Regions from separate parts of the Nonomuraea sp. NPDC005730 genome, predicted to be linked through region 3. Evidence: riboswitches for the same ligand, from Rfam matches in the RefSeq annotation. Region 3 holds a riboswitch; each other region holds the start of a gene.
The links. A riboswitch is a leader RNA that binds a small molecule or an ion and turns the genes downstream of it on or off. The one in region 3 is predicted to bind cyclic di-AMP.

Region 1 (3,263 bases), on a different contig from region 3:
GGTGTTCCAGGCGTCCTCGGCGGCCTGGACCTTGATCCGGGCGGTCTCCTCGGTGAACGGCGGAACGGGCGGGCGTGTCATGAGATGTCCTCTCCGATCGAGAGAACGGGCGTTCTCCCGGGTTGTGCGATAGCGTAGAGAACGATCGTTCTCCGCGGCAAGCACCTGGAGGGGTGTCATGGATCACGAGCAGCGGTTGCTGGACGCCGCGGGCGACCTCTTCTACCGCCGCGGGGTCCAGGCGGTCGGCATGGACGAGATCCGGACCGCCTCCGGCGTCTCGCTGAAACGCCTCTACCAGTGTTTCCCGTCGAAGGAGGCGCTGGTCGTGGCCTATCTGCGGCGGCGCGACGAACGCTGGATGACCTCGCTCACCGCGTACGTGGCCGACGCCGGCGACCGCATCCCGGCGGTCTTCGCGTGGCTGGAACGCTGGTTCACCGAGGACGACTTCCGCGGCTGCGGGTTCGCCAACGCCTTCGCCGAGCTGGGCGCCGGTTCGGCCGTCGTCCGTACGGCGGTGCGCGAGCACAAGGAACGCCTGCGCGCCTACCTGCGCTCGCTCGCCGAGGAGGCCGGAGCCGGCGACCCCGGCCTGCTCGCCGAGCAGTTGCTCACCCTGATCGACGGCGCCACGGTGACCGCGATGATCTCGCAGGAGCCGGGCGCCGCCCGCTCGGCCGGGCAGGCCGCGGCGACCCTGGTCCACCAGCACCGGCGGCCGTGAACGCGAAAAGAGCGCACCCCCGCGGGGAGTGCGCTCTTTCGCGTCGCAGGATCAGGCGGCGTACGACGGGTAGCCGTAGCCGACGACCTGGGAGGTCGGGCGGACACGCTGCTCGACCTTGCCGTTGCCGGTGTTGCCCTCGATCGTGGAGATCGTGCCGTCGCCGTTGTTCTTGACGACGAAGCCGACGTGCTGGATGTCGTTCAGGCTCTTGCTGCCGCTCCAGGAGAAGAAGACGACGGCGCCCGGCTTGGCCTCGGTGCCCCAGCGGTCGTTGGCGGCGAACCACTTGGCGTGGCTCACGGTGTAGGCGTCCCAGCCGACCTGCGGGCGGGCGCCGGTCTGCTCGCCGACCCAGGAGACGAACATCGAGCACCAGGGGGCGTTCAGGTACATGGCGCGGTTGCCGCCGTCACGCGCGGCGGTCTCGGCGGCGCGCTGGGAGTCGGCGTACCACTTCTGGAACTTGGTGCCGCCGCCGTTGGCGTCCTCGGAGGTGCCGACCTGAGCGCGGGCCGTGGCCAGCACCTGGGCGGCGGTGACGTTGACCTTGCCCTTGGCGCTCTCGTCGGCGGCGCGGTTCTGCGCGACGTGCGGCTGGGCGGCCACGCCGGCGACCTTGGCGGTCTGGGTGGCGGTGTGGGCGGTGGCGGTGTCGGCGTTCACTGCCGCGTGCGTGCCGAGCACGCCGGCGACGGCGGTCGCGCCGAGAGCGATCTTGGCGAGGTCGAGCTTGTAGGCACGGTGAAGACGGTGCTTGGCCATGAGGGTGTTACTCCTTGAGCTTCCGTGCCGCTTGCCGGGTTAGCTGACGGGTTCGGGCGGGAAGCTGCCCTACGGCACCACGGTGCCGATTCACCCCATTGGACACATGGGTCCCCGGTTCCGCGCACAGGCGGATTCAGCGGTCTCTTGGTCAGGCGAAGGGCTGACGCATCGTCTTCCCGGGCCCGGGAAAGGGCCTGAAGGTATATGTGCGACGCCCGGATGCGAAGATGTCCGCATCGACTCTGTACAACACGGGTCCAGTCTGGGTAATTCCCAGGCAATGCCATCCCTACCTGGGACGACTCCCCGTTCGGCTGTGTACAACCAAGCTACCCGGCGAGTAATTCCCAGGCAAATGGCGGCATTGATTTCGACAGTGCGTGGGAGAAACGCTACGCACCGAATCGGTTCAGGCCACGTGCGCCTTTATCGCCACGCTCGTGAGGGCCAGCAACAATTCCAGATCGGGCTCCGCGTCGACCTGGACGGCGACCCAGGCGCGGTCGCGGCAGGCATGGACCTGGTCGCACGCCCGCAGATACGGCTCCAGGCGGCCGATGGCGGGGGCGGTGAGCCGTACGTGGATCTCGTCCCGGCCGGCCAGGCGCAGGATCTCGGTTCCGTGTACGGCGAAGGCGACCTGCTGACCGGTGCCGCTGACGTTCAGCGACGGCCAGGACCGTAACTCCGCGACCGCGCGGACCACGTAGGGCCCGCGTCGCGTGGGCGTCCGCCGCCAGGCGGAGATTCCTGCCACGCTCCAATGCTGAGCCACGGCTCACCCCGCCGTCAGCCCCCGTTCCTGAACCGTTATCCCCTCGTGAACGGGCGCGTCCGGGGTCTGACCGGCACGATTACGGACGCCTGACCGATGAGTATTGACGCTCCCCCAGGCAGAGGCTACCGTCGATTCACAACTTAAAGGAAACTTTCCTAATAGTTTCCCCAGAAGTCTCCCATCCCACTCCCCACACACCCCCCAACGGATGTCGGAGCGACATGAAACACACCATTCTGAGCAAGGTCCTGGCGGGAATGGCGGCATTGGCCCTGCCCCTCACCGTGGCCGTGGCCACCCCACCGATCGCCTCCGCCAGCGCGGTGGCGTACGCGGCGGCCTGGGCCCCGTGGACCGCCTACACGGCGGGCACGGTCGTCACCTACAACGGCGTCGACTACGTCTGCCTCCAGGCGCACACCTCCCAGCCCGGCTGGGAGCCGCCGAACGTGGCGGCGCTGTGGAAGGTCTCCGGTGGCGGCGGCAGCGACACGACCGCGCCGTCCGTGCCGGGCAACCTGCGCTCGACCGGCGTCACGGACACGAGCGTGGCCCTGGCCTGGAACGCCTCCACCGACAACGTGGCCGTGACCGGCTACGAGGTCTACCGCGGCGGCACGCTGGTCACCACCGTCACGGGCACCACGTACAACGACACCGGCCTCACCGCGAACACCGCCTACAGCTACACCGTGCGCGCGCGTGACGCGGCCGGCAACCGCTCGGCCAACAGCAACCAGATCTCCGCGACCACCACGGGCGGCGGTGGCGGCGACGACAAGACCCCGCCGTCGGTGCCCGGCAACCTGCGCTCGACCGGCGTCAGCAACAGCAGCGTCTCGCTGGCCTGGAACGCCTCCACCGACAACGTGGCGGTCACCGGCTACGAGATCTACCGCGGCGGCACCCTGGTCACCACCGTCACGGGCACCACGCACACCGACACCGGCCTCAGCGCCAACACCTCCTACAACTACACCGTGCGCGCGC
Region 2 (3,263 bases), on a different contig from region 3:
TGCGCGCCCTGTGAGCTCGGGTAGAGCCCCTCGGCGGCCAGCAGCACCCCCGCCTTGGCCAGCGCCTCGTTGTAGGCGTGCATGTTGTCGACGAGCTCCTGGCTGGGCAGCGCCCCGGCCTCGGTCTCCGCGTTGGCCTTGCCGACGATCATGAATTTCATCCTGCACGTCCCTTCCGTCCGCGGCCCCTGGGCGGAGCCGGTCTCGCCGAAGCGTCGAACGGGCGCCGGCCGGATCGACACGCGGGCGCGGACCCGTCCGTTCCCAGGGCACCGTACCGGTCGAGCGGCCGCGTGGCCGATGTGCCATCCTCGCCCCATGCCCCAACCCGCACAAGACGCCCCCGTCCCCAACCGGGCCCTCTGGGACGAGCGCGCCCGCGTCCACGGCTCCACCTCAGCCGACCGGTTCTACGACGTCGACGCCTTCCTCGCCGGCCGGCAGACCCTCTACGCGCTCGAACGCCGCCTGGCCGGCGACGTCGCCGGAAAGGACCTGCTCCACCTGCAGTGCCACTTCGGCCTGGACACGCTGAGCTGGGCACGTCTCGGAGCGCGGGTGACCGGCGTGGACTTCTCCCCGGTGGCGGTCGCGCGCGCCCGCGACCTGGCGGCCAGGGCCGGGCTGGCGGCCACGTTCGTGGAGGCCGACACGCAGCGGCTGCCGGAGTCGCTGGCCGGCGGCTTCGACGTGGCGGTGGCCACGTACGGCGTGTTGTGCTGGATCGGCGATCTGGGCGCCTGGATGCGCGGCGCGGCCATGGCGCTGCGGCCCGGCGGGCGGCTGGTGCTGGTCGACCTGCATCCGGCCTACCAGACGGTGGCCTCGCTCGACCCGCTGGTGGCCGACTGGCCCTACGGCGGCGGGCAGGCCCACCGGGAGACGGTGACCGGCACGTACGCCGACGCCGGAGTGGTGACCGAGGCCCACGAGGCGGTCGAGTACCCGTACTCGGTGGGCGAGATCGTCACCGCGGCGGCGCGGGCCGGGCTCACGGTGGCCGAGCTGGGCGAGCACGTCGAGACCGACATCGACCCGCGCGGCCTGCTGTCCGAGGGCGCGGACGGCCGGTACCGGTTCCCGTTCGGGGACTCGCACCTGCCGATCCTCTACTCGCTGGTGGCGGTCCGGCCCTGAGACGCGGCGAGCGCGCGTCCCTCGTGCGGGACGCGCGCTCGGAGCGGGGGAGGTCAGCTCGCGTACTGGGGGTATCCGTAGCCGACGACCTGCGACTTCGGACGGACGCGCTCCTCTACCTTGCCGTTGCCGGTGTTGCCCTCGACCGTGGAGATCGTGCCGTCGTGGTTGTCCTTGACGACGAAGCCGACGTGCTGGATGGCGTCCAGGCTCTTGCTGCCGCCCCAGGAGAAGAAGACCACCGCGCCGGGCCTGGCCTCGGCGCCCCAGCGGTCGTTGGCGGCGAACCACTTGGCGTGGGCCACGGTCCAGGCGTCCCAGCCGACCTGCGGGCGGGCGCCGGTCTGCTCGCCGACCCAGGAGACGAAGATCGAGCACCAGGGCGCGTTCAGGTACATCGCGCGGGTGCCGCCGTCGCGGGCGATGGTCTCGGCGGCGCGCCGGGAGTCGGCGTACCACTTCTGGAACTTGGTGCCGCCGCCGTAGGCGTTCTCGGAGGTGCCGACCTGGGACTTGGCCATGGCCAGGACCTGCTCGGCGGTGACGTTGACCTGGGTCTCCTCCGCCTTGCGGGTCTGGGCGGCGGCCTGCGGCGCGACGGCCGAGTGGCCGGTCGCGGCGGCCGGGCCGGTGCTGTCGGCGGCGGCGGCGGTGGCGTGGCCGCCGATGGCGGAGGCGAGGATGGCCGCGCCGAGCGCGGCGTGGGCGTAGTTGATCTTCGGGGCACGGATGGGACGGTGCGTGGCCATCGAGGGCATTACTCCTTGCTTCCATGCCGCTTACCGGGTTAGCTGACGGGTTCGGACGTGGAAGCTGCCCTACGGCACCGAAGTGCCGATTCACCCCAAAGGACGTGGGTCCCCGGTTCCGCCCGGAGGCGGATTCAGCGGTCACAGGACGATCCTGTGAAATGTCTTGCGATGGTTGGACAAAGCCGGTCAAACCGGACGTCTGCCGCGAGATGCCCCATAAGGTAATACATCGGGCAAGAGCAAGGCAAATGCCTAAAGGTCCAGCTAGGAGAGCTGGGCCCTCGCTTCGGCCAGAAGCCCCATCATGGCAAGGGATTCGTCAAGCGGCATGACCGCGCTCTCCGTCCGGCCCTCGATCGTGGCCGCGCGCACCTCGCGCAGCTCACCCGCGTAACCGTTGTCGGCCGGGTCGAGCACCAGCTCCTCCGTCTCCATCGACGGCCCCGACAGCAGCACCCGCTGCGGCGCCCAGAACGGCGCCAGGATGTCGGCCCGCATCGACGTGCCCACCACGCTCGCGTCGTTGGGGTGATGCGCCAGCAGCGACACGTCCACCAGGGCCCGCCGCCCGCCCGGGTACAGCAGCAGCCCGCCGGCCTCGGCGTCGACCCCGCTGGGCGCCAGCGAGCCGGCCACGCGCAGCTCCGCGGGCATGCCGAGCAGCAACTGGGCCAGCCCGAACGGGTAGATCCCCAGGTCGAGCAGGGCCCCGCCGCCCAGCTCCGGCGCCCACAAGCGGTGGGCGGGGTCATAGGGCAGCGCGAAGCCGAACGAGGCCCGCACCGACCGGATCTCACCGAAGCGCGGATCGGCCGCCACCCGCTGGATGAGCGGGTTGAAGCGCATCCACATGGCCTCCATGAGGAAGACCCCGGCCGCGCGGGCCAGCGCCACCATGCGCTCGGCGTCGGCCACGTCGGCCGCCAGCGGCTTCTCGCACAGCACCGACTTGCCCGCCGCGATGGCGGCCTCGGCCACCTCCAGGTGCTGGGCGTGCGGCGTGGCGACGTAGATCGCGTCGACGGCCGGATCGGCGCACAGGGCCTCGTAGGAGCCGTAGGCGGACTCCGCGCCCAGCTCGTCGGCCAGCGCCCGCGCCCTGAGCGGGCTCCGCGAGCCGACGGCGGCCACCCGCATGCCGGGCTCGGCCACGATGGCCGCCCCCACGGTACGCGCGATGCCGCCGGTCGCCGCTATTCCCCAGGTGAAATCTCGCACGACCGAGATCGTAGAGCGCTCAGGTCAGGTTGAACGAGTCGGGGTCGGGCCCGATCCGCCGCCCCGCGTTCATCGCGCCGATGGCCGCCATGTCCTCGGTGTCGAGGATGAAGCCGAACACGTCGATGTTCTCCTCGATCCGCGAGGGCGTGACCG
Region 3 (3,263 bases):
CCTGGGTGGTCACGGCCTACCTGCTCACCTCCACCGTGACCGTCCCGCTGTACGGCCGGCTCTCCGACCAGCACGGCAGGAAGCCGCTGCTGCTCGTCGGGATGTCGGTGTTCGTGGTCGGATCGGCATTGTGCGGGCTCGCCCAGGACATGACCCAGCTCATCGCCTTCCGCGCCGTGCAGGGGCTGGGCGCGGGCGCGTTGTTGCCGCTGTCGCTGGCCCTGGTGATGGAGATGTTCCCGCCCGGACGCAACGGCGCCCGCGTGCAGGGCGCACTCGGCGGCGTGATGGCGTTGACGTACCTGGCCGGGCCCTTCCTGGGCGGGTTGTTCACCGACCACGCGAGCTGGCGGTGGGCCTTCTATGTGAACGTGCCGCTCGGGATCGTGCTGATCGCGATCGTGGTGCTGCGGCTGCCGTTCCGTCCGGGCACCGGCGGCGGGGGCCGGCCGGACTACGCGGGCATCGCGGTGTTCAGCGTGGCCATCAGCGCCCTGCTGCTCGGCCTGACCGAGAAGGGCCTGGACGGCAACTCCTGGACGTCTCCGCCGGTGGCCGGGCCGATCCTGCTGGCGCTGCTCCTGCTGGCCGTGTTCGTGCTGGTCGAGCTGCGGGCGGCGAACCCGGTCATGCCGATGCACCTGTTCCGGGACCGTACGTACACGCTGGTCAACGCGACCTCCTTCTTCACCGCCTTCTGCATGTACGCCGGCGTGGTGTTCCTGCCGCGCTACTTCCAGCAGGCGCTGGGCGTCAGCGCCACCGAGTCCGGGCTGCGGATCTACCCGATGACGCTGGCCATGGTGGCGGGCAGCGCGCTCATGGGCACGCTGATGTCCAGGACGCGCACGTACAAGCCGTGGCTGGTCGGGGCGCCGTTCCTGCTGGTGGCCGGCAGCCTGCTCTGCCTGAACCTCACCGTGCGCACCGACGGCCTGCTGCTGGCCGGGTGGATGGCGCTGCTCGGGCTCGGCATGGGGCCGATGTTGTCGGGGCTGACCGTGGCCGTGCAGCAGGCCGTCGCGCCGCGGTACATCGGCACGGCCTCGGCCAACCTCACCTTCTTCCGGCAGATCGGCGGCTCGGTGGCACTGGCGCTGGCCGGCACCGCGTACACGTCGGTCATCACCACGGACGCGCCCGTGCACGGGCTCGCGGCCGCGCACGCCTCGGCGGCGGCCGTGGTCATCCCGTCGCTGGGCGTGGCGGGCGCGGTGATCGCCCTGGTCGCGCTGGTGATGATGCCCGGCAGGCGGCTGGAGGAGACGCCCGCCGCGGAAAGCAGAGTGGAGGCCGGTTTCGCGTCGTGAGCGACGTCGTGCGAAGCTGTGGATGTCCCCAGAACCAGGAGGTCCTCATGGCGGAAACACCGGAGCCGGAAGTCAGCGAGACTCCCGAGGACGAGATGAAGCGCAAGTTCCGCGAGGCGTTGGAACGCAAGCGCGGGCAGCAGGCCGACTCGGCCGCGGGTGGCAGGGGCGTGGACCCGTCGAAGATCCACGGGGCGCACGGTCCGGCAGCGAGTAAAAGATCCTTCAGGCGCAAGAGCGGCGGCTGAAAGGCCCGATTTCGCAGGGGGTACGGCATGCCGTGCCCCCTTTCTCTTTACCTCGACAGGTAGATCTTTACCCGGTTCATGACGATTCGTTTGTATTTGTCCGAATCTCTGGGTACCGTCTTAACCAATTACCAGCTGGTGGCGTAGTCCCTACCAGGAGAGGGACGACAGCTGGCGCCGAATCCCGACGTGTCGGGAACCGGGGACCCATCTCATTGGGGTGAATCCGGCCACGTGCCGGTAGGGCATCTCCACGCCCGAACCCGTCAGCTAACCCGGTAGGCGAGATGGAGAGGACTTCACCGTATGTACCACCTCGTCGTACCCCCGGACAGTGTAGTGACGACCGCCTGCTGAGCGGTCTCTTCCCCGACTTCCCCCACGCGCCGCGTAACCACCTTTTCGGCGTTCTGCCCGGTTACGCACCGTAGTCACGCGCGTTCCCCCTGTCCCCTCGCGAAGGACTTCACTACTTCATGTCTCGATTTGGCCTGCGCTCTCTCGCTCTGCTGTCCGTGTCCGCCCTGGGCGCGCTGACGATCTCCGCCACCGGCGCCCACGCCGACACCGGCGACGACCAGAAGATCCTGCTCAAGGGTTCCACCAAGGCCTCCTACTTCTGGGACGACTCCTCCGGCCGCGCCGGCGACACCGGTCTCCCCGCCAGCGGCAAGCCCATGCAGAAGGGCCTGGCCGCCAGCCCGAGCTGGCCCCTCATGACCGAGGGGTACGTGACCTTCAACGGCAAGAAGATGCCGTTCTTCGTGGGCGACCGCGGCCCCGGCGAGCCCTCCAGCCGTGGCGTCATGCTCGACCTCGACGCCAAGACCTTCGCCGAGCTGACCGGCGGCACCTTCAACCCCGACACCCTCGGCGTGGACGGCAACGGCGGCCGCGGCCACATCAAGATCGACTACGTCATCACCAAGTGGGGCGAGGGCAAGGGCAAGAAGAACTACCCCGTGGCCTTCTCCAGCGGCGCGTGGGGCAGGTTCGACGCCAACCCGGCCGAGCCCCCCAAGGTGCTGGCCGAAAAGCCGGCCGACGACGCGGCCGGTTCCGCCGGCGGCCAGGGCGAGGTCGGCAAGACCGTCGCGATGGGCGGCACCGTCATGGCCGGCGCGCTGGTGCTGGCCGGCGGCGGCGTGGTGCTCGGCGGCGAGCGTCTGCGCAAGCTGCTCAACGACTGATCTCCAGACAAACCGCTCTTTACGCCTCGCGACTAGAATGACATTCTGGTCGCTGTGATCCAGCGCGCAGCCGCCAACGGCATCGAGATCGCCTACGAGAGCTTCGGCTCACCCGCGGGCCGGCCCCTGCTGCTCATCATGGGACTCGGCGCCCAGCTCATCCACTGGGACGACGAGTTCTGTGAACTCCTGGCCGAGCAGGGCCACCACGTCGTCAGGTTCGACAACCGCGACGCGGGCCTGTCCACCCATCTCCACGACGAGGGCGTGCCCGCCTGGGGTGCGCCCTCGCCGTATGTGCTGGACGATCTGGCCGACGACAGCGCCGGGCTCATGGACGTCCTGGGCCTGCCCGCCGCGCACGTCGTCGGCGCCTCGATGGGCGGGATGATCGCCCAGGCGCTGGCCATCCGGCACCCCGCCCGCGTGCTGAGCCTGACCTCGATCATGTCCACGCCCAGCCCGCAGGCGGCCCCGCCGACCGAGGCGGCCGCCGCGGTGCTCCTCGCCAAGCC

Region 1: it holds a riboswitch for cyclic di-AMP, as region 3 does, so the genes downstream of both, ABZ444_RS50625 (CHAP domain-containing protein) here and ABZ444_RS19880 (hypothetical protein) in region 3, are expected to answer to the same signal.
Region 2: it holds a riboswitch for cyclic di-AMP, as region 3 does, so the genes downstream of both, ABZ444_RS39025 (CHAP domain-containing protein) here and ABZ444_RS19880 (hypothetical protein) in region 3, are expected to answer to the same signal.

Annotation. Positions count from the first base shown of each region.
Region 1 is NZ_JBEXYK010000115.1:4,853-8,115, reverse strand. It holds gene ABZ444_RS50635 (nuclear transport factor 2 family protein) at 1-81, opposite strand, end outside; gene ABZ444_RS50630 (TetR/AcrR family transcriptional regulator) at 179-727, shown strand; gene ABZ444_RS50625 (CHAP domain-containing protein) at 779-1,492, opposite strand; cyclic di-AMP (ydaO/yuaA leader) riboswitch at 1,507-1,644, opposite strand; gene ABZ444_RS50620 (luciferase family protein) at 1,905-2,252, opposite strand; gene ABZ444_RS50615 (glycosyl hydrolase family 18 protein) at 2,495-3,263, shown strand, end outside.
Region 2 is NZ_JBEXYK010000054.1:12,752-16,014, forward strand. It holds gene ABZ444_RS39015 (YciI family protein) at 1-161, opposite strand, end outside; gene ABZ444_RS39020 (methyltransferase) at 319-1,137, shown strand; gene ABZ444_RS39025 (CHAP domain-containing protein) at 1,191-1,886, opposite strand; cyclic di-AMP (ydaO/yuaA leader) riboswitch at 1,899-2,036, opposite strand; gene ABZ444_RS39030 (Gfo/Idh/MocA family oxidoreductase) at 2,154-3,107, opposite strand; gene ABZ444_RS39035 (aldo/keto reductase) at 3,127-3,263, opposite strand, start outside.
Region 3 is NZ_JBEXYK010000015.1:43,394-46,656, forward strand. It holds gene ABZ444_RS19870 (MDR family MFS transporter) at 1-1,310, shown strand, start outside; gene ABZ444_RS19875 (DUF5302 domain-containing protein) at 1,358-1,558, shown strand; cyclic di-AMP (ydaO/yuaA leader) riboswitch at 1,724-1,858, shown strand; gene ABZ444_RS19880 (hypothetical protein) at 2,035-2,748, shown strand; gene ABZ444_RS19885 (alpha/beta hydrolase) at 2,803-3,263, shown strand, end outside.